3 regions of the Methylosinus trichosporium OB3b genome follow, and region 1 is predicted to be linked to each of the others. Evidence: riboswitches for the same ligand, from Rfam matches in the RefSeq annotation. Region 1 holds a riboswitch; each other region holds the start of a gene.
What was found. Region 1 has a riboswitch for cobalamin ahead of cobW (cobalamin biosynthesis protein CobW). Riboswitches for the same ligand answer to the same signal wherever they lie in the genome.

Region 1 (7,455 bases):
CGAATTGATAATAATCATCCGAGTCGAGAAGGTCGTGCTCGCGATTGTCCTGATTGTGAACGACAGCGTCGACCTGCGCGAGCCGCGTCTCCAGCGCCGCATGATTTTCTTCTCCGTCGAGGCCGTCGCCATAGGCGTAGCGGCCCCAGAGGAGAAAGGCTTCGGCGAGGTCGCGGCGCTCGCGCCACAGCTTTTCGTCGATCATCGCCTGCAATCCCGCGCCATAGGCGCCGGGCTGCGCGCCGAACACGCGCGCCGAGGCGCGGCGGGCGCTCGCGCCGGCGGCGGTCTCGCGCGCGAAGCGCGCGGCGGCGGGATTGTCCTCCTCCTCCTCGTCGAGCGCCATCACCGCGCGCGCCGCGGCGTCGATCAGCGCGATTTGATCGATGAAGGCGTCGCGGAAGAAGCCGGAGACGCGCATCGTCACATCGACGCGCGAGCGACCGAGCATGGCGAGCGGCAGAACCTCGAAGCCGGTGACGCGGCCGGAGGCCGCGTGCCACTGCGGACGCACGCCCATCAACGCGAGGGCTTGCGCAATGTCGTCGCCGCCGGTGCGCATATTCGCCGTGCCCCAGGCCGATAGCGCGACCGCGCGCAATGGTTCGCCGCTGCGCTGCAGATGATCTTCGCAGAGCCGCTGCGCCGAGGCGAAGCCGAGCCGCCAGGCGGTCGGCGTCGGCACGGCGCGCGTGTCGACGGAGTAGAAATTGCGGCCGGTCGGCAGCACATCGGGCCGCCCGCGCGTCGGCGCGCCGGAGGGGCCGGGCGCGACGAAGCGACCGGAGAGCCCCCGCATGAGCGCGTCGATCTCCGCCGCGCCGCAAGCGTTCACGCGCGGCGCCAGCGTGTCGTCGATGGCGTCGAGCACGGCGCGCGTGCGCGTCCAGCCGGCCTCTGGCGCGCGCGTCCTCGCGACGAGCTCGACGGCCAGAAGCTCGAGACGCTCCACCGTGTCGCCGCATGTGCGCCATGCGTCGCCGCTCTGCGCCGCTAGCGCCGCGGGACGCGCGCCGCTCCATGTCTCGCCGAGGCGACAGTCGAGCGGATCGAAATCGAGACCGAGACCGAGATCCTGCGCGAGGCTGCGGATCAGCGAGGCGTCGCCGCCTTCGCCATGTCGGCGCGGCGTGCGCGCGAGCGCGACGAGGAGATCTGTGCGCAGCCGCCCCTCGGGCGAGCGGCCGAACACATGCAGCCCGTCGCGGATCTGCATTTCCTTCAGCTCGCAGAGATAATTGTCGAGCGTCGACAGCGCCTCGTCGTCATCGACGCCGGCGACGCCGGCGTCGCGGTCGAGGCCGTGCGATCGCGCGAGATCCAAAATCTCCGCCTTCAGCGGCGCGAGCCGGCGCCGATCCATGCCGGAGGCCGCATAATATTCATCGACCAGCGCCTCGAGCGCCTTCAGCGGCCCATAGCTCTCCGCGCGCGTCAGCGGCGGCGTCAAATGATCGACGATGACCGCGCCGATGCGCCGCTTGGCCTGTGAACCTTCGCCCGGATCATTGACGATGAACGGATAGAGCTGCGGAATCGCGCCGGCGATGGCGCGCGGAAAGCAGGACGCGGACAGCGCCAGCGCTTTGCCGGGCAGCCATTCGAGATTGCCATGCTTGCCGAGATGCACGATGGCATGCGCATCGAAATCGCGCCGCAGCCAGGCGTAGAAGGCGAGATAGCCATGCGGCGGCGGCAGCGCCGGATCGTGATAGCTGCCCTTGGGATCGATATTGTAGCCGCGCGCCGGCTGCACGCCGACGACCACGGCGCCATAGCGATGAATGGCGAGGCGAAAGCCGCCGCGCGCGAAGAAAGGATCGCGCTCCGGCGCGCCCCAGCGCTCCATGATCGTGCTGCGCATTGCTTCCGGCAGCGTCGCGAAGAAGCTTTCGTAATCATCCAATGACAGCACGGCTTCGGTCGCATCGCGCTCGCCCGGCGCATTGGTCGGCCCCGCGAGCAGCGCGTCCATCAAGGCGCGCGCGCTCTGCGGGCGACCCGCGACGTCATAGCCTTCCGCCGCCATGGCCTCGAGAATCGTGATCGCGCTTTCCGGCGTGTCGAGGCCGACGCCATTGGCGAGTCGGCCGTCGCGATTGGGATAATTGGCGAGGATGATGGCGATGCGGCGCGCTTGCGCCGGCGCCGCGCGCAGCCGCGCCCAGCCGGCCGCCATTGCGGCGATGTGCGGTATATTCTCCTGCGCCGGCGCATGCTCGATCACGGGACATTGCGTGAGCGCGTCGAAGCGCGTTTGCGCCTTGAAGGCGGCGGCGCCGGCGAGAATGCGTCCGTCGACCTCCGGAAGCGCGACATTCATCGCTAGATCGCGCGCGCCCAGTCCGCGCGCGTCGGCGCGCCACGCCTCCTCGCTCGACGCCGCCATCACGGCTTGCAGCACGGCGGCGTCCGCCGCGTCGAACGGTCCGCCGCGCCGCTCCTCGCCCGGCGCCGAGGCGGCGAAAGCGGTGGCGTTGAGAATGACGGCGGGACGCAGCCGCTCGAACAGATCCGCGATCAAGCTGCGAGCGAACGGATTCTTGAGGCTCGGCGCGAAGATCGGCAGCGGATCGAGGCCCGCGCGCGCCAACGCGTCGCAGAGCGCGTCGATCGCCGCGGTCGCGCCCGACGCCACCATATGGCGATAGAAGACCAGCGCCGCGACCGGCGCGCCATTCCGTACGATATCATCCACTCCGACGACGCCCGCGCCCGGCCGATAGAGCCCCGCCTCCGGCATCGGCCGCGGCGGCGGCGCGATCGGCGCCGCGCCGATGAGATACGCCGCATGGCTCAAGAAATTACGGGCGTTGTCGGCGCCGCCCTCGATGAGATAAGCGAGCAGCCGCCGCCGCTCGGCGACGGGAATTGTCGACAGCGCCTCCGATTCCGGATCGTCGGCGTCATCGGAGAGCAGCGCGGCGAAGGCGACGCCGCGCTCCCGGCAGACACGCGCGATCTCATCGAGACCGTAAGGCCAATAGCTGCGCCCGCCGAGCAGGCGCACGCAGACGCAGCGCGCCGACGCGATTATTTTCTCGACATAGAGATCGACCGACAACGGATGCGCGAGGCCGAGCGGATTGGCGAGGCGCAGGCTCGGCGCATCGGCCGGACGACGCGCCGCCGCCGCGGCGAGGCAGGACAGATCGCTGTCGGCGGCCGAGAGCACGACGATGGCGCCGGGCGTCTGGCCGAGATCGACGGCCTCGTCGCCCGGAACGAGCTGGCCCTGCTGGATCGCCAGCAGATGCATCAGACGAGCGCCGCGATCAGCGCCGCCTCGATGTTCTCGCGCGCAAACCCCTTCTCGCCGATGACGACGAGGCGGCTCATGCGCGATTCGTCCTCGCGCCAGCGGCGATCATAATAGGTTTCGACGCGCGGTCCGACGGCCTGCACGATGAGCCGCGCCGGCTTGCCGCGCACGGCGACGACGCCCTTGAGGCGCAGCACGTCATGGCGCGCGAGGATGTCGCCAAGACGCGCGGCGAGCGGCTCGGCGGCTTCGATCGCGCCGGCATGCAGCACGAAGCTCGTGAAATCATCGTGATCATGATCCGCCTCCGCTTCATGGTGCGACGGCCGGCTGTCGAGATCGTCCTCGGCTGAGAGGCCGAGGCCGAGCAGAGCGGAAGGATGCAGCCGGCCCTCGCAGGCGCGCATCGCGACCACGCCCGCGCGCGCCGCCGCAAGCACGTCCCGCTCGACCGCGGCGAGCTCGGCGGCGTCGAGAAGATCGGTCTTGTTGAGCACGACGAGATCGGCCGATCCGAGCTGCTCCTCGAACAATTCCTCGAGCGGCGTCTCATGGTCGAGATTGGGATCTTGCGCGCGCAGAGCGGCGAGCGCCGCTTCGTCCGGCGCGAAACGCCCTGCGGCCACCGCCGCCGCGTCGATGACGACGATCACGCCGTCGACGGTCGCGCGCGTGCGCACATCCGGCCAGGCGAAGGCTTTCAGCAGCGGCTTGGGCAGAGCGAGGCCGCTGGTCTCGATCAATATATGCTCGGGCGGATCGGCCCGCTCCAGCAGCTTCGTCATCGTCGGCAGAAAATCATCGGCCACGGTGCAGCAGATGCAGCCATTGGCGAGCTCGACGATGTCCTCCTCCGCGCAGGCGTCGGCGCCGCAGCCGCGCAGAATGTCCCCGTCGACGCCGATGTCGCCGAACTCGTTGACGATCACCGCGAGGCGCCGCCCGCCGGCGTTGTGCAGCAGATGACGAATGAGCGTGGTCTTGCCGGAGCCGAGAAAGCCGGTGATGACTGTGGTCGGGATCTTGGTCACGGGCCTGCGCTCCGCCAATGCGTCGGGGCGCGATCGATCGCTTCGGCATCCGAAGCCGGACGTCCACCAAACGGACGCCGCCGGCGCCGAGGCGCCCCGCCCGGCCCGCGATCAGTTGTCGATGGCAGGTCTCCTGGCTTGCGGATCGAACGTTCCCATCGCCTTCCCGGCTGGGCCGCGCGCGACCCTCGCCAGTGGCGTCGTGATGAGGACTTTCCGCTTACAGTTGCGGGGGCAGCCGCGGCCTTGGACGGATCGTCCGCACCGCGTTCCCTTTTCACCTTCATTTGGAAGGACCATCGCCCTCGGGAGTATTCGAGGCGCGCGTGCCTGTCAAACGCTCTCGCAAAATCCGCTTGCCTCGCCGCGCGTCGACGCTAATCCTCCGCCCGCCTATCCGTCATCTCGCTATCGAAGCCGAGGTTTTTTTGGCAGCTGTCCCAACCTGCGGCCGGATCACGGCGCCGCCGCTCGTTCCGTTCCTGGCCGCGCTCGCAATCCTCGTCGGCGCCCTGTCCGTGCTCGTCGGCCCCGCACCGCTCTCCCCTGCCGAGATCGGCGCCGCGCTGCTCGGCGGCGGCGACCAGATTGCGCGGGACATCGTCTTTCAAATCCGCGCGCCGCGCGCGCTGCTCTCGCTGCTCATCGGCGCCATGCTCGGACTGTCGGGCGCTGCGCTGCAAGGCCTCTTGCGCAATCCGCTCGCCGATCCGGCCGTCATCGGAACCTCGAGCTCGGCGTCGCTCGGCGCTGTGATCGCGCTCTATTTCGGCGTCGCCAGAGCGGCGCCGCTGGCGCTGCCGCTGATGGCGGTGGCGGGCGCCTTGCTCGGCCTCGCGGCGCTGCTGCCGATCGCGCGGCGCAGCGAAGGCCCGTCGACGCTGATCCTCGCCGGCGTCGCCGTTTCGGCGCTCGCCGGCGCCGGCGTGTCGCTGGCGCTCAATCTCGCGCCCAATCCCTTCGCCGTGTCCGAGATCGCCTTCTGGCTGCTCGGCTCGCTGAGCGACCGCTCGCTCGAGCATGTGCTGCTGGCGACGCCGCTGATCGCCGCCGGCGCGGCGTTGATCCTGTTTCAGGCACGCGCGCTGGACGGGCTCGCGCTCGGCGAGGACGCCGCGCGCAGCCTCGGCTTCGATCTCGGCCGCGTCGGCGCGCTCGTCGCCGCGGGCGTCGCCATCGGCGTCGGCGCCGCGGTCGCGGTCTCCGGCTCCATCGGCTTCGTCGGCCTCGTCGCGCCTTATCTCGCGCGTCCTTTCACCGATCAGCGGCCGAGCCGGAGCCTCGCGCCCTCCGCGCTCATCGGCGCCGTGCTGCTGGGCCTCGCGGATATTCTGGTGCGGCTCATTCCGACCTCGACCGAGCTGCGCCTCGGCGTCGTCACCGCGATGATCGGCGCGCCCGTCTTCATCGGCGTGCTGCTGCGGCCCAACGCTCCGGGAGCCGGTCGATGAGCGCTCTTCGAGTCCGCGGCCTCGGCGTCGATCTCGGCGGCGCCGCTATTCTGCGCGACCTCGATCTCGACGCTCGCGCCGGCGCGCTCGTCGGGCTGCTCGGCCCGAATGGCGCCGGAAAATCGACGCTGCTGCGCGCGCTCTGCCGGCTCATTCCCATCCGCTCGGGAGAGATCGCCTGGGACGGACGGCCGCTGGCGCGCATGAGCGCGCGCGAGCGGGCGACGCGCCTCGCCTTCCTGCCGCAGGGCCAGACGCTGCATTGGCCGATCAGCGTGCGGCGCCTCGTCGAGCTCGGGCGGCTGCCGCGGCTCGGCCCGCTCGGCCGGATCGGCGCGGCCGATGAGGTGGCGGTCGCGGCGGCGATGGCGGCCGCCGATGTCGCCCATCTCGCCGAGCGCGCGGCGACGAGCCTCTCCGGCGGCGAGCGCGCGCGGGCGCTGCTGGCGCGAGCGCTCGCCGTCGAGGCGCCCGCGCTGCTCGCCGACGAGCCGACCGCCTCGCTCGATCCGCATCACGCGGTGGCGATCATGGAGACGCTGCGGCGCATCGCGCGCGAGGGCCGGCTGGTCCTCGCCGTGACCCATGATCTCGGCCTCGCCCAGCGCTTCTGCGACCGCATCATTCTGATCGACGAGGGACGCATCGTCGCCGACGGCGCGCCGGACGCGGCGCTGACGCCCGAGCGCCTGCGCGCCGTCTACCGCGTCGACCCCGCGGTGCTCACCGGATGGACGCCGGCGCGCCAGGACCAGCCGCGCCCGTTGTGACGCAGATCGACCAGCGACAGAGGCGGCGCGTCGATGCGCCAGAAGGAGCCGGCGGGAGCGCCGATGGCGTGGATGACCGCGGCGCGGATCACGCCGGCATGGGTGATCGCCAGCGCCGGGCCGGCGATCGCGCCGCTCTCCATCCAGCCGGCGACGCGGGCGATGAGAGCGGCGATCGATTCGCCGCCATGCGGCGCGGCCTCCGGGTCGATCAGCCATTGCTCGACCGCTTCCGGCTCTGATTCGGCGACGTCGCCGAGGCTGCGGCCGGCCCAGCGGCCATAATCGCAATCGCGCAAGGCCGGCTCGGGACGCGCCGCCAGCCCCGCCGCGGCGGCGGTGTCGAGGGCGCAACGCGCCGGACTGGCGACGATGGTCCGCGCGGACGAAAAACGACCGGCGATCCCCGCCGCCGCAGCGCGGCCCTTCTCATCGATGGGCTCGTCGAGGGGAAAGGCGGCGCTCCGCTGCGCGGCTGTGGACGCATGGCAAAGCAGCAGCAGCCGCGTCGCCGGCTCGGTCACTTCGCGGCGGCCGGCGCCCGCTCGTGGCAGAGCGCGCCGAACAGGAGGCCGAGGCTCAACCAAAGCACGGCGTTGACGCCGAGCGAGGCGAGCCGGAAATTCCACAGAGTCGTCGCGGAGAAATTCTGCGGAACCTCGTCGATCGCCGGCAGGATCGCCATCACGCCCGCCACCAGAGCGAGATAGCCGCCGACGCCGAGCAGAGCGGCGTTCCAGCCGCCGAGCCGACGCCGCGCCCCGCCGGCGGCGGAAGCCGCGGCGACGGCGGCGAGGAGGGAGACGGCGAGCATCCCGAAATGGAGGAGGCTGCGCGCGCCGATCGTCGCCGGATCGCCGACCGCCGGCGGATTGGGCGGATATTTGAGCGCCGGAACCAGGACGAGGACCGTGAGGCCGAGCGCGGCGAGCAGCAGCGCC
Region 2 (7,455 bases), 1.7 Mb from region 1:
GCGGCCGCCGGACCGATCGAGAGAAAGCGTCATCCGAAGTCTCCTCTTTGCGTCATGGTTCTACTGCCCCGCGTCATCGAATTCATCGGCGTCGAGAGCGAGCCTGAAGGCTCGCTCTTTCACCCTCGTCAAATCAGCTGAATCACACGTCGGGGCCTCATTGCGAGGAGCACAGCGACGAAGCAATCCAGAGCCCGCCCCGTGGCCCTGGATTGCTTCGCTGCGCTCACAATGACGCACTCGCGTCATGTCGGAGCACCCTCACCATTTCATCCTGATTCCGCCATAGGCGGAGCGTCCGGCGGTTCCGTAATTATAGATTTCCTCATAACGCGCATCATTGAGGTTTTCGATGCGCGCAAAGACGGACAAGAGCTCGTTCACCTTGTAATCGGCGAAGAGATCGAGCCGCGCATAGCTCGACAGCGTCACGCGCCGCGAGTTGATCAAATCGTTGTCGATGCGAGGACCGACGACATTGAGCCGCGCCTCGAGCTCGAGGCCGGGAAAGCCCGAATAGACGAGCGCGGCCATGCCCTTGTCGCGCGGGCGCCGAAACAGGCCGACATTCTTGACGAGATCTTGCGCGACGAGATGCGTGTAGCTCGCCTTCAGGCGCCATTCGTTCGGCACGAGCGCGGCCTCGCCGGAAAATTCGATTCCGCGCGTCTTCGCCTTGCCGACATTGTAATAGCAGCCGTACACTTGCGTCGCCGTGCAGGTCGGCGCCGAGCCATAGTCGATGAGCTGGCGAAAATCATTCTCGAACAGGCTCAGCGACGTGAACACACGATCCTCGAAGAGCGTCTGGTCGAATCCGAAATCATATCCGAGGCTCGTCTCCGGCTGCAGGCGCGGATCGCCATATTGGCTGAAGAGCTGATAGAGCGAGGCGATGCGCGCGCCGGTTCCGGCGCTGGCCTTGAATTTCGTTCCGGTTTCCTCGAGACGATAGGCGGCGGTCGTACGCCATGTGCCGAATGTGTGATTGCCGGCGACGGCGTCGATACGGCCGCCATAGGAGAGATCGAGACGATCGAACACAGTGAACTTGTGCTGGGCGAAGCCCGAATGAGTCGTCTGCGCGGCGTCGATCGGCGTGAAGCTCCCCACCGGCGCCGGATCCTGCGAAGTATGCACCGTCTCGGTCTGGAGTCGCGCGCCGAATGTGAGCAGCCCCAGAGCGTCGAGCTTCAGATCGCCCTGATATTCGAGCCCGCGGCGCGCGCCGCGCATTCCCGTTCGGCAATCGAAGGAGGAAAAGCTCGCATCGAAGCAGGCGCTGGTCTGCCAGATGTCGCGATCGATCACATTGCCGAACAGCACGAGCCGATTATGCAGCCGGCGCTCGAAGAGATCGGCGTCGATACGCACATGGCCCTGTCCGAAGGACGAATGCGAATGGTTCTCATTGTCGAACACATCCGCCGGCGTGAAGGCGAATGTATTGGCGAAGCGGATCGAATTGTCATAACCGATGAAAGAAGCCTCGACCGACAGATCCTCGGAGATGCGATAGCCGAGCCGCGCGCTGGCGCCGCCCTTGTTGGTCGGACTGTCGGAGGGCGCGGCCGGCAGCGGCGTCACCCCGTCGCCGATGGTGAGCGGCCGCGTGATGCGATAGCCATAACGCGGAAATCCATCAACATGCAGCGCGTCGACGGCGAAGGCGTACCAGAGCGCGCCCTCGCTGCCCGAAACGCTGGCGCGCGTGTGAATCGTTCCATAGGAGCCGCCTTCGAAAGTGACGGAGCCCTTGAGCTTGCCTTCGCCCTTGCGGGTGATGATGTCGATGACGCCGCCCATGGCGTTGGAGCCATAGAGCGCCGATTGCGGCCCGCGCAGCACCTCGATCCTCTCGATATCGGTGGCGACGAGCGCGCCGAAATCGACCGAGCCGTCGGTCGAGGACGGATCGCCGATGCGCACGCCGTCGATGAGCACGAGCGTCTGGCCGGGCGTCGCGCCACGCAGATAGACGAAGCTCTGCGTGCCGACGCCGCCGGAGGAATAGAGATCGAGGCCGGGCGTTCCGCGCAGAACCTCGAGCAGGCCCGTCGCGCCGCGCTTCTCGACCTCCTTGCCCGAAACGACGGTGATGGCGGAGGCCGCGCGCGACGCCGGCTCCTCGACGCGATCGGCGGAGACGACGGTGGCGGCGCCGATCTCTAGGCTCGGCAGCGCCTCCTGGGCGAAAGAGAGAGCGGGAAGGATGACGAGCAGGGACGCGGAGAAGAGCGGCGCGCCGAGAACGGCGGACCTCGAAAGTGGAAAAGACATGACAATCGCCTCGCAGCGGACGTGGGCCGTCACTGCGAAGGTCTCGACCCGTTCGTCGAACGGATCTCGGCCGCATCGGTGCACCCCGCCCGACGCTCTCGCGCGTGACCACGAATGATGGCAGGTCTCCTGGCTCGCGGGTCATCGCCGGTCGGACCGCCTTCCCGGAGCTTGCGCGCCAGTGGCTTTCGGTCTTCGGCTATCCGCTCACAGTTGCGGGGGCAGCCGCGGAATCGCGCCGCCGCCGACGCTCACCGCATTCCCATTCAATCCCACATGGGGAACCATCGAGGGGGAGTCATAGGCGAGACTGTGGCCGAGTCAAGCGTGCGCCGGGGCGGCGCTCAGGGCCGTCCCCGGCGCGAGCGGAGACGCGCGCCGGGGACCCAAAGCCGATACGCGGTACTTTGTCGGCCCTGGTCTCCCGCCTCGGACGCAGCCGGGCGGAAACTCTTGCGCCTCAGCGCGTATGGCGCATCAGCAGCATCAGCGCGACGGGATTGGTCGTCGCATAGCGGCGCAGCAGGCGGCGCGGCTCCAGCGCCAGACGAAACGCCCATTCGAGCCCCGCCTGCTGCATCCACAGCGGCGCCCGCTTCTTGGCCCCGGCCATGAAGTCGAACAGGCCGCCAGATGTCTTGATCATTTTGACGTTGCGAAGGCGATGACGCCAATGGCGCACGAATTCCTGCTCGCGCGGCACGCCGAGCGCCAGCCACAGAATGTCGGGCGCGAGCGCGTCGATCTCCTCGACCTTGCGCTCGAGCGCCGCTCCGGTCAGAAAGCCATGGCAGCGACCGCGAATGTCGAGCCGCGGGAAACGCCGCTTCGTCGCTTGAAAGGTCCCGCGATTGGACTCCTCGCTGGCGCCGAGCAGATAGAAGCTGACGCCCTCCCCCTCGGCCTTGCCGGCGACGAGCGGATAGAGATCGGTCGTCGCGACGCGCTCCGGAAGCGCGTTGCGCGCCAGCAGCCGCGAGGCGACCACCAGCGGCTGGCCGTCGGCGTTGACGAGATCGGCGCCGTCGATCAGCGCGGCGAAATCGGGATCGGCGTCGCGGCGCGCCAGCGCCTCGCCATTGACCGAGGTCAGGAACAGCGGCGCGCCCTCCGGCGCCGGCCCGCGCGCGGTCTCGATCATCAGCCGGGCCGTCTGCTCGAGGTCGAGACGCGCCACCTGCGCGCCGCCGACCATGATGGTCTCCACCGCCCCGAACGGACGCCCTCGATCCTTCGACTCCATGCACGCGACCCTTGCTACGCTGGCGCGTCCTGTTGCGGGACGCGCACCCGTGACTTGCAGGGTCGGCTGAAAGAATCGCGCCAGACGCGCGGAAGAAACGAGTCGCGTCGCAGAAATGGGCGCACCCTTCTCCCGCAGGGCGGGAGAAGGTGGCCCTCGCCTTCGCGAGGGTCGGATGAGGGCCCTCACTGAAAAACGACTTCGAATTCAAAAACTGCTTCGAATTCAAGAAACAGAGCTGCAAGATTCAGAGAAACTGCCGGCGCCCTCATCCGACCCCGCTTCGCGGGGCCATCTTCTCCCACGAGTGGGAGAAGGAGCGCGCGTCGAGAGTCGGCTAATGACGCAGCGGGCCCCGCTCGAGCGGCGCCGTGCGGATTCGAGACGGCGCCGGTCAGCCTGCGCCGGGACGACCCGGCGGCAGGGAATCGCTGTCGAGACGCGCGAACAGCAGATGGTCGCGCCATTGCCCATTGATGTTCAGATAGGCGCGCGCAAACCCCTCCTGCTTGAAGCCGTTGCGCTCCAGCAGGCGGATCGAGGGCGCGTTGGTGGGCAGGCAGGCGGCCTCGATGCGATGCAAGCGCTGGCGCGTGAAAGCGTAGTCGAGCGCGGCCCGCACCGCGCGGGACATATAACCCTTGCCGGCATAGGGCTCGCCCATCCAATAGCCGAGCGTCGCCGCCTGCGAGACCCCGCGCCGCACATGGCCGAGCGTCAGCCCGCCGACCAGCTCATCGTCGGCGGCGCGGAACACGAAATAGGAATAGGCGTCGTCGCGCGCCATCTCCTCGGCGTGGCGGCGCACGCGATAGCGAAAGCTGGCGCGGGTCAGATCATCGGCCGGCCAGGTCGGCTCCCAGGGCGTGAGAAAGGCGCGGCTGCGCTCGCGCAACGCCGCCCAGGCGGCATAGTCGCGCATGTCGGACATGCGCAGATAGACGCCGTCGCCGCGGATCGGCAGATCGCGATAATAGGAGACGAGGCCGAACAGAGCCATGGCGCCCTCACGCGGTCCCACGCGCGGCGCGGGCGCGCGCGCGGATGAAGGCGGCGACCGTCGCCACATCATTGTCCAGCACGGAGAATCGCTCGCGCGCCTCGAGGATCGGCGCGAGATGCTCGGGCAGCGGCGGCCGGCGCCCGATCGCCGCCTCGATCGCATCGGGAAATTTGGCCGGATGCGCCGTCGCCAGCGCGACCACCGGCGTCGCCGGATCCTCGGCGAGGCGGCGGCGCGCGGCGCGCACGCCGGTCGCGCCATGCGGGTCGAGCACATAGCCCGAAGCGCGGAAGGTGCGGACGATCTCGGCCGTCGTCTCCTCGTCATTGCTGGAGCAGGCGTCGAATTCGGCGCGAATGGCGGCGAGCGTCTCGGGCGCGAGCGAAAAGCGCCGCGATTGATCGAGCGAGCCCATCAGCGCGCGGATCTGCGCCGGATCGCGGCCGAGCATGTCGAACAGCAGGCGCTCGAAATTGGACGAGATCTGAATGTCCATCGACGGCGACAGGGTCGGCGTGACCGCGCGCAGCTCATAGGCGCCGCTCGCGAGAACGCGGGCGAGAATGTCATTGGCGTTGGTGGCGATGAGCAGCCGGTCGATCGGCAGCCCCATGCGCTTGGCGACGAAGCCGGCGAGAATATCGCCGAAATTGCCCGTGGGCACAGCGAAGCTCGCCGCGCGCAGCGGCCCGCCGAGCGCCACGGCGCTGGTGAAATAATAGACCGTCTGCGCGACGACGCGCGCCCAATTGATGGAGTTGACCCCGGCGAGGCCGACCTCCTCGCGAAAGCGCTGGTCGCGGAACAGCGCTTTCAGAATGGCCTGCGCGTCATCGAAGGAGCCGGTGAGCGCAATCGTGTGGATGTTGTCGTCGGCGATGGTGGTCATCTGCCGGCGCTGCACATTGGACACGCGCTCATGCGGATAGAGAATGAACACATCGACGCGGTCGAGCCCGCGGAAGGCCTCGATCGCCGCCGCGCCCGTATCGCCCGAGGTGGCGCCGACGATGGTGGCGCGCAAGCCGCGCCGCGCCAGCGCCTCGTTCATCATGCGTCCGAGCAGCTGCATCGCCACATCTTTGAAGGCGAGCGTCGGCCCGTGGAACAGCTCCAGCACGAAGAGATTGTCGTCGATCTGCGTGAGCGGCGCGACTGCGGCGTGGCGGAAGCCCGCATAGGCGCCGCGTGTCAATTCGCCGAGCGCCGAGCCGGAAAAAGCCTCGCCGACGAAGGGCGCGATGATGTTGGCGCTCGCCTGCGCGAAGGGCAGGCCGGCGAGCGCCGCGATCGCCTCACGCTCGAGGCGCGGATAGGCGACGGGGGTGTAGAGCCCGCCATCGGCGGCGAGGCCGGCGAGGAGGACGTCTTCGAAGGCGAGCTCGGGGGCGTCGCCGCGGGTGGAAATGTAGCGCACAGCTCTTCTTCTACCCGCGGAGTTGAGCCGCGAAAAGCCCCTCGCTCTGTCCCGCGGGGCGCTACGGAGCCGTTGCCGCGCAGTGGCCATTGCCCAGCCGCACATCGCGCGCTGCGGCCCGCGTCGTCCCCCCGTCGATCGTCCGCCCGAGCACGAGACAGAGGTCGTAGGTGATCGCCTTGTTCGCAGGGAAGCCATCGAACGGATGCGACGCGCGGCCGTCATAGGTGCTCGTCAGGCTGGTCCCGAAAAATGGCGTCGAGCCCCAGGCGATCTTCTCCGATGTGGTCACGCCGTTACGATTGTCATAGGGCAGCTCGTACTGCGCCGATTGATAGGGCCATTCATAGTCGCAGGGAATGAGCTGCGGCTCGTAGGGACAACCCTTTCCGTTGAAATAAACGCTCGATGTCCTGCCCCGGCCGTCCGCGTAACCGTCGTTGAGCTTCGTGCCGCCCAGATTGACGAGGCCCATCTCGAAACCTCCGGCGATCAGCGACGTATAGCGATTGTCGTGATTAATGACGTTCCAAGTCCAGGCGGAATTTCGGGTCAAAGGCATGGTCGTCGAGACAAAGTGAAAATCATCGCCCCAGCGAACCTGAGTGATCGAATTGGCGCCTCCGTCGAAATCGAGCTTTCCATAAGGGCCGCGCAGGTCGAAGCTCACCCGGTCGGGCCCTGGCAGCGAGGCGAGACTCACCTGCGTCCGAATGCGTGGGTAATCCGCGCCGTCCTTGAAATACCACCAGATGCGAACAGGCAGGCTGTATTTCACGAAAAGAGCCGAGGATGCGCCGAGCGGCGGGGCGTCGTCGCCGGTTTCCAGATCGATTCCATTCGCCGCGATCGTGCCGTAGTGGGGATAGACGAGGCTGAAGCGAATGATCTTCAGATTGCTCGCCGGCGCATAGGTCGCGGTGGCGACCGCAAAGTTCTTGCCGAGCGGAGAGTCGTCCACATGGAAGATCTTGCGCGCGATCGTGGCGCGCTCGCCGTCCGTGAAGAGACGCTCGCGCTCGTGGGAAACGAAATAGCCGAAACCATCATTGACGTCGCTCGGCTTGACGGCCTTCGTCTTCCACACCCCTCCATCTAGATATTGATAAGACGCCGCGACCGCGTAACCGCCATGGCCCGGATTGCCCGATCCTTCCTTCTTCAGCGACACATTGCGCGGACGCCCCTTCGAGTCGGTCCAGCTGTATCGATAGACCGCCAGGCCGGCGGCCGTCGTCTCGGTCACAGTCACGGCCGCGGCCGGGACCGCTGCGAGCAAAAGAGTCGCGAGCGCGGCCGAGCCCAAAGCGAAAAAACCCTGCATCTATGCGCTCCTGCAATCGAGGGAAGACGGCTCCGACTTCGCCAAAGCGTAAGCTATGCTGTTGTCGACAACCGCATGTCAAATGAAAACCAACCGATCGGCGCTCTGCTGCGCCGGCTGCGGGCCGTCATGAACGGCGAAGGCGGCTCCACGCGTAGAAGATGAAACCGCCGAGGGTGGCGGCGGCG
Region 3 (7,455 bases), 1.8 Mb from region 1:
GAGGTTCCGTCGGGCCGCCGCCGCGCGGTCGGGGCGAGCCTCAACCGCCGTGACTCGCCCGCCGGCGAGGCTCCATTCGATCGCGACCGATCCAGAGCCCGCGCCGAGATCCCATAGATGCTCGCCCGGCCGTGGCGCCAGAGCGGCGAGCGTCAGCGCTCGGATCGGCGCCTTGGTGATCTGGCCGTCATTCTCGAAGAGGTCGTCCGGCTGGCCGGCGACGGCGGCGAGCCCGGCCGTCCCCTGGACCGCAATGGCGAGCGACAGGGGCGTCGCGATGTTATCGGGGAGGTCGTCCGCAGCGGCCATGGCGCTGATCCGCTCCCGTGGGCCGCCGAGAGCTTCGAGCAGATGCACGACCGAGCGGCCGAAACCGCGCGAGGTCAGAAAGGCCAGAAAGCGGCTCGCCGCCGCCGCGTCGCGGATGAGGACGAGCAGGCGCGCGCCGCGGCGAAGATGGGGAATCGCCGTCTCGAACGGGGCGGCGTGGAGTCCGAGCGCGCGGATCGCTTCGACGCGCCAGCCGAGCCTCGCCGCGGCGAGCGAGAGGGTCGAAGGCGCGGGGTGAGCGCGCCAGTCGCAGGGGCCCAATCTCTCAGCGAGCATACTGCCGACCCCGAACCAGAGGGGTCGCCGGAGGCCAGGACGACGGTGCGCGCCGGACGCGCGGCGAGGACCCCGCGACATCGAAGGGAATGGGCCAGACGCGTCCGCGCTCGGCGCCGACTCCCGCGAGCGCGAGGTGACGGGCGCCGCCGAAGACCAATTCGGCGCGGTCGAGCGCATCTCGGCTTGCGGAAGAGAGGCCGCTCGCGCCATCCTCGCCGAGCCCCAGGATCGTCAGCCAGGGATCAGACGACATGCGCATCCTCCTCCTCGGCGGCACGGCCGAGGCCGGCTCCATCGCCACGGCGCTCGCCGCCGCCGGCGTCGACGCTGTCTATTCCTACGCCGGTCGAACGGCTTCGCCGAAGGCGCAGCCGCTGCCGACCCCGCATCGGCGGATTCGGCGGCGTGGACGGTTCTCGCTGCTTATCTGCGCGCCGAGCGGATCACCCATCTGCGTCGACGCCATCCATCCTTCGCCGCCAGGATCAGCCGCAATGCAGTGGCGGCCGCCGCGGCGTCGGGCGTCGATCTCGTCGCGGTGGAGCGGCGGAGTGGACCCCTGTCGCGGGCGATCGCTGGATCTCGTTCCCTCGGTCGAGGCGGCCGTCGCGGCCTTGCCGGAGGCGCGCGCCACGATCTTCCTCGCCATCGGACGGCAGTCGCTCACAGCCTTCGCCGCAAAGCCGCAGCATCGCTATCTGCTGCGCCTCGTCGATCCCATGGAGGTCCTGCCGCTGCCCGACGCCATCGCCGTGGTCGATCGCGGGCCGTTCACGGAGTCCGGCGACCGGGCGCTGATGGAACGGCGCGGCGTCGCCCTTGTCGTGGCCAAGAACGCCGGCGGCGCGGCGGCGGCGGCGAAGCTCTCCGCCGCCCCGCGCTCGGCCTGCCGGTGGTCATGATCGAGCGCCCGGCCGTTCCGCCGCGAAAACTCGCGCGGGATGTGGCCGACCTCATGGCGGCGCTCGGTCATGGCGCCGACCTCGGCGTGTAGACGAAGCGCCCGACGCGGCGGTCTGCGAATTGCCGACGAGGACGATCGTCCGCATATCCGCCATTTCGGGCGCGCCTCGGCGAGCGTGGTCGTGGCGATCGTCTTTCCGGCGTCGTCACCGCCCGGGCGAAGATAACGAGGCGCTCGTCGCCGCAGCTCTCCCGCAGGATGGCCAGAACCCGCCCGAAGCCGTCCGGCCGCGCCGCGGAGCGGGGATTGTAGAGCGCGAGCGCGAAATCGGCGCCCGCCGGCCCTGAGTCGCGTCTCGATGAGCGCGAAGGGCTTCAGATTGTCCGAGAGGTTGATCGCGCAAAAGTCATGACCGAGCGGCGCGCCGATGCGCGCCGCGGCCGCCAGCATCGCCGTCACGCCCGGGAGGACCGCGATGTCGAGCGAATCGGGATCGGCAAGTTCCTCCAATGCCTCGAACACGGCCGCCGCCATCGCGAAGACGCCGGGGTCGCCCGAGGATATGACGAACCCCGGCGTCCCGACGCGGTCAGCGCGATCGCTTGGCGGGCGCGGGCGAGCTCTTCGCGATTGTCGGAGGCGTGGACGACGAGGCCCGGCCGCGCCGGCGCCCGCGCGACATAGGGGCCGTAGCCGACGACGTCGGTCGCCTCGGCGAGCGCGGCCGCGACCTCCGGCGTGATCTGATCGGGCGAGCCGGGCCCGAGGCCGACGACAGTGAGGCGGCCGGTCATTTCGGCCGCTCCGGGCGGCGCTCTTCGCCATGGACGATCACGGTCGCGAAATAAGGGCAATCGTCGTCGCCGACGTCGACGAGGCGGGCGACGCGCTCGCCGGGCATGGCGCCGTGGACGACGAGCCATGCGCGCTCCAGCCGGCCGGCGCGCCGCAGCGCGCGCCTGACGCGGGCGAGATTGCGGCCCGTCTTCATCACCACCAGCGCATCGGCCGCTGTCATGTGGCGGACGAGCTCGTCCTCGTCCAGCGTGCCGGGGAGGACGGTCATCACATCGTCAGCCCAGGTGATCGAGATTCCGGTCGCCGTCCAGCAGCCCGCCATGCCGGGAATGCCGGGGATGATCTCGATCTCCACTCGCCCCTGCAAACGCGTGTGGAGATGCATGAAGGAGCCGTAGAAGAAGGGATCGCCTTCGCAGAGGACGACGACGTCGTCCCGCTCCGCGAGCGTCACGAGCCGTTCGGCCCAGCCGTCGTAGAAACGCGCGAGAAGGGATTGGTAGGCCGCCCGTCCGACGGAAGCTCGGTGGTGACGGGATATTCCATCGCATGCTCGACCACATCGGGCGCGAGCAGTCCCTCGACGATCCGCCGCGCCTGTCCGGGCCGTCCGGCCTTGCGGAAAAAAGCCAGCTGGCGCGCGCCGCGGACCGCCCGATCGGCCTTCACGCTGAGAAGATCGGGATCGCCGGGGCCGAGCCCGGCGCAGATGATGCGACCCATCAGATCTCGCTCCGGCTGGCGAGCGCGTTGAGCGCCGCGACGGTGATCGCCGAGCCGCCGAGGCGGCCGAGCACGGTTAGCGCCGGGGCCGGCGGCGCGGCCATCAGCTCGTCCTTCGATTCGGCCGCGCCGACGAAGCCGACCGGGCAGCCGATGATGGCCGCCGGCCGCGGCGCTCCCGGCTCGGCGAGAATGTCGAGAAGGCGGAACAGCGCCGTCGGGGCGTTGCCGATGGCGATCACGGCCCCGCGAGACGGGGACGCCACAGCTCCACCGCGGCCGCGGAACGGGTGTCGCCGAGCCTTGCGGCGAGATCCGGCACGGAAGGATCGGCGAGCGTGCAGAGAACCTCGTTGCGGGCCGGCAGACGGGCGCGGGTGACGCCCTCGCCACCATGCGGGCGTCGCACAATATGGGCGCGCCTGCTTCCAGCGCGCGCGCGCCGCGGCGACGAAGCCCGGGCCGAAGCGCACGCCGGCTTCGAGCCCGACCAGCCCGGCGGCGTGAATCATCCGAACCACGATCGGCTCCTCCTCCGCGGAGAAGCGGGCGAGATCGGCTTCGGAGCGGATGATGGCGAAGGAGCGACGATAGATCGCTGCGCCATCTGTTTCATAGCGCTTCACGCGAGAGCCTCTTCGAACAGCGCGCCATCGGCGAAATCGGCCGGGCGCAGATCGCGGATGCGCGGCCCGTCGGCCGCGGCGCCGCGCACGACGAGGTCATAGCCGCGCGGCGTCGCGACGATGGTGAGATCGGCGGGCGCCGCATGGGCGCAGCCCTTCGCGCAGCCGGCGACGTGAAGATGCGCCCCCACCGGGACAGCGGGCGCCAATGCGCGGGCGAGGTCCCGCGTCGGTCCTGCGGCTTGCGGGCAAAATGGCGCGCCGGAACACGCGCTCACCTGCAGAACAGGATCGGCCGCGAGCAGGACGCCTTCGAGCGCCGGCGGGGCGAGGCTCGTCTCCACCGCGAGCATTCGCCAGGGCGTGACGCGGACATCGCCGAGGCGGCCCAGCGCCTGCAGCGCCGCCGCCGGCGCCGCGCCGAACGGGAAGCCGACGAGATAGCCGTCCGGGACCGGTCCGGGCGTGGGAGCTTCCGCCGCCGGCGCGGTTCGGCGTGATCCCGACCAACCGGCGGCCCTATGCGGCGGACGAGAGCCGCCATGCGTCCGCGACCCGCCGCGACGCCGCCAGCGGCCAGAAACCAGCGCGCCAGCTCGACCGCCGCTCCTGCCGCCGCATCCGTTCGAACCCGTTGGCCCTTCGGCGCGCCATCCGCGCGCAGGATGATCCCGCCATCGGCCGCGCGCTCGATGCGGATATCGGCCGACGTCTGGGCGAGTCGCCGGACCGCTCCCGTGTCCACGGCGAAGCCGAATTTTGCCGGAAGCGGCGGGAGATCGGCGAGCGCCGCGGTCATTGCGGCGGCGATCCGCTCCGTCTCCCCCGCCTCGTCCGGGAACGGCGTCACGATGATGTTGCGCCGCCGCTCGGCGCGCTCGTCCAAATCGACGAGGCCGAGACGGCCGAGCATGGCGAGAAGGGCGCCGTGATCGGCTTCGGCGACGCCGCGGATTTGCAGATTGGCTCTGTTGGTGAGGTGGATCTCTCCGTCGCCGAACCATTGCGCGGCCGAAGCGATCCCGATGAGCTGCTCGCCGGCTATCCGTCCCAGCCGTGGCCTGACGCGCAGGACGAGACCGTCGCCCGAGGCCATCGGCCGCAAGGCTCCGGGGCACCAGCCGCGGACCTGCGGCGCGCCGGGACGCGGATGCGCGCGCTGCGGCGTTTCCGCTCGCTCGTCCGAATAGGTCTGGATCAAAGCCGGCCCTCATCTCTCATGAGGCGGCCAGCCGAAACCGATTGTCGTCGACCTCTGTGCGAAGGGCGAACGCAAGCCGGCTCGATCGGTTGCGGCGCGCCCCGTCCGCCCGTCGTCATGCGCTGGCAGGTCTCCCGGCTCACGGATCTGGGGATCGCAATCCACCTCGGTCCTCCACCTTCCCAGCCTTGTCGGCCAGTGGCGTCGGAGGACCTCTCCGTTCACGGTCGCGGGGGGCGGCTGCGCTCGGGCTGCCTTTCGGGCAATCCGTCGCCTTCCCTCTTCGCCTGTCGCAAGACAGGAACCAGCGCCCGGCGAATAGACGCGCCCGACCGCGGTCCTGTCAAGACAGGACCGCGCACGGGGCGCGACGAGCCTCCCCTGAACCATGCAGAGCTGCTGCGCGCAGAACTTCACCGAGCAGCGGCGCGCCGACGTTCGAGGTCAAAGTTCCGCCGTCGAAGCGCAAAGAGCTTTTTGGCGTGGAGCGAACGATTGCCGGGCGAACTCGACAGCGGCGACTTCAGCCAATTGTCGATAACGGAAGCGACACTATTCGGAAACGCGCCGAGTTTACCACTTTCGGCGCGGCAAGCCCGAATTCCCGCCTAGGATGCGTTCGAGTCGGGGTTGATAGGAGCAGTCGCCGCAGGATTGGGTTGCCTCCGAATTGATCAGATGTGGGCGCGTCGTTTGCTGCTGGTCAATAGCGCCTTTCGTTCGAACGCGGAATCGTCCCAGCGATCAGAATTCGCTCACTCCGACGAAAGAACGAAAGAGTTCTCTCCGATCAAATTGGTTCGGATGCGCTTCATCGTCGAGGTCCCGATGAAATCTACCGTCGACAACGGGTGCGTCACTGCTTTGCTCACGAGCGCTGCGTTCGGCGCCGGCCCGCATCTTCCAGGAGCATTTTGATGAGCACGGGTCAAACATGTCTGGTCGCCCTCCGCAGCGAGCGCTCGCCATGCAGATGATGAAAGATATGCCGACAGCACAGGACGCGGCCCGAGTCGACCTGCTGCCGGGGCGAGAGCGCGATCGGCCGCGGCTCGCGCCGGCGCCGTCCGGTCGATCTGCGCCGCGCCGGCTGCTGATCGGCGCGATTCTGGCGGTGCTCGCGATCGGCTGGGCGCTGAAGGCGAAACTGTCGCCGCAACCCGACGCTAATCTGGTGACGGCGCCGGCCGTTATCGGCGACATCGAACGGACCGTGTTGGCGACCGGCACATTGAAGCCGGTGAAGCTGGTCGCCGTCGGCGCGCAGATGTCTGGTCGCGTGGTGTCGTTGAAGGTCGCGCTGGGCCAAAGGGTCGAGGCCGGCGAGCTCATCGCCGAGATCGATTCCGTGACCCAGCGCAACGCGCTGCGCACGAGCGAGGCGGCGCTGCGGAGCACCCGCGCTCAGCGTGAGGAAAAGGAGGCGTCGCTCATGCTCGCCGAGGCCAATTTCACGCGCCAGAAGGCGACGCTGGCCCAGAAGGCGAGCTCGCGAGCCGACTATGATTCCGCGGAAGCGAATGTGAGGACGACGCGGGCGCAAATCGCTCAACTCGACGCCCAGATCATCGAGGCCGAGGTCGCGATCGAGGCGGCTCGCGTCAATCTCGGCTATACGCGCATCACCGCGCCGATCGACGGCTCCGTGCTCGCGATCGTCACCCAGGAAGGTCAGACGGTGAACGCCGTGCAGTCGGCGCCGACCATCGTGGTTCTCGGCCAGGTCGATACGATGACCATCCGCGCCGAGATCTCGGAGGCCGACGTCGTGCGGGTGAAGCCTGGTCAGAAGGTCTACTTCACGATTCTGGGCGATCCGGAGCGCCGCTATCACGGGAGCCTCGCATTCATCGAGCCGGCGCCGGAATCCATCAAGACCGACAGCAGTTTCACTTCGACCTCCACGACCTCGTCGAACGGCGGCTCGTCCTCCTCGTCAACGTCCTCCTCCTCGTCGGCGATCTACTACAATGGCATCTTCAACGTGCCGAACCCCGACGGCGATCTACGCACCTACATGACCGCGGAGGTCCATATCGTGCTGGACGAGGCGCATGATGTGCTGACCGTTCCCGCCGCGGCGCTGGGCGAGGTCGACGCGGAGGGCGCCTATAAGGTGCGGGTGGTCGAGCCTTCCGGCGCCGTCGCGACGCGCGCCGTGAAAGTCGGGCTCAACAACAAGATCACGGCCGAGATCCGCTCTGGACTCACCGTCGGCGAACGCGTGGTGATCGGCGTCACCGGCGCCGCGACGCCGAAAGCAATGCTCGGTTCGCCGCCGCCGCCGATGGGGATGTGAGCATGACGGATCCATTGATCCTGCTGGACAAGGTCAGCCGCGTCTATTCATCCGGTGATTCCCTGGTCGCTGCGCTGGATTGCGTCGACTTGCGCATAGACGCCGGCGAGATGGTCGCCATCGTCGGCGCATCCGGCTCGGGAAAATCAACGCTGATGAATATTCTCGGCTGCCTCGATCGGCCGACCTCCGGCTGTTATCGAATCCTCGGACGCGACGTCTGTGAGCTCGATCGAGACGAGCTCGCCGCGCTGCGGCGCGAGCATTTCGGATTCATATTCCAGCGCTACCATCT

Region 2: linked by a shared signal. The riboswitch ahead of CQW49_RS10010 (TonB-dependent receptor plug domain-containing protein) and the one ahead of cobW (cobalamin biosynthesis protein CobW) in region 1 are both predicted to bind cobalamin.
Region 3: linked by a shared signal. The riboswitch ahead of CQW49_RS09605 (hypothetical protein) and the one ahead of cobW (cobalamin biosynthesis protein CobW) in region 1 are both predicted to bind cobalamin.

Annotation. Positions count from the first base shown of each region.
Region 1 covers NZ_CP023737.1:3,765,301-3,772,755, reverse strand. Annotated here, with positions in the region: gene cobN (cobaltochelatase subunit CobN) at 1-3,259, opposite strand, end outside; gene cobW (cobalamin biosynthesis protein CobW) at 3,259-4,293, opposite strand; cobalamin riboswitch at 4,400-4,609, opposite strand; gene CQW49_RS17895 (FecCD family ABC transporter permease) at 4,722-5,744, shown strand; partial or broken gene CQW49_RS17890 (ABC transporter ATP-binding protein) at 5,810-6,514, shown strand; gene CQW49_RS17885 (histidine phosphatase family protein) at 6,445-7,038, opposite strand; gene CQW49_RS17880 (CbtA family protein) at 7,035-7,455, opposite strand, start outside.
Region 2 covers NZ_CP023737.1:2,087,402-2,094,856, forward strand. Annotated here, with positions in the region: gene CQW49_RS10005 (hypothetical protein) at 1-33, opposite strand, end outside; gene CQW49_RS10010 (TonB-dependent receptor plug domain-containing protein) at 262-2,280, opposite strand; cobalamin riboswitch at 2,383-2,584, opposite strand; gene CQW49_RS10015 (WecB/TagA/CpsF family glycosyltransferase) at 2,741-3,523, opposite strand; gene CQW49_RS10020 (GNAT family N-acetyltransferase) at 3,918-4,523, opposite strand; gene thrC (threonine synthase) at 4,531-5,943, opposite strand; gene CQW49_RS10030 (hypothetical protein) at 6,005-7,267, opposite strand; gene CQW49_RS10035 (SURF1 family protein) at 7,395-7,455, opposite strand, start outside.
Region 3 covers NZ_CP023737.1:1,978,338-1,985,792, reverse strand. Annotated here, with positions in the region: partial or broken gene cbiE (precorrin-6y C5,15-methyltransferase (decarboxylating) subunit CbiE) at 1-862, opposite strand, end outside; gene CQW49_RS09625 (precorrin-6A/cobalt-precorrin-6A reductase) at 861-1,511, shown strand; partial or broken gene cobJ (precorrin-3B C(17)-methyltransferase) at 1,579-2,307, opposite strand; partial or broken gene cobI (precorrin-2 C(20)-methyltransferase) at 2,304-3,034, opposite strand; partial or broken gene CQW49_RS09610 (precorrin-8X methylmutase) at 3,034-3,660, opposite strand; gene CQW49_RS25095 (hypothetical protein) at 3,657-3,869, opposite strand; gene CQW49_RS09605 (hypothetical protein) at 3,935-4,861, opposite strand; cobalamin riboswitch at 4,969-5,185, opposite strand; gene CQW49_RS09595 (efflux RND transporter periplasmic adaptor subunit) at 5,829-7,160, shown strand; gene CQW49_RS09590 (MacB family efflux pump subunit) at 7,163-7,455, shown strand, end outside.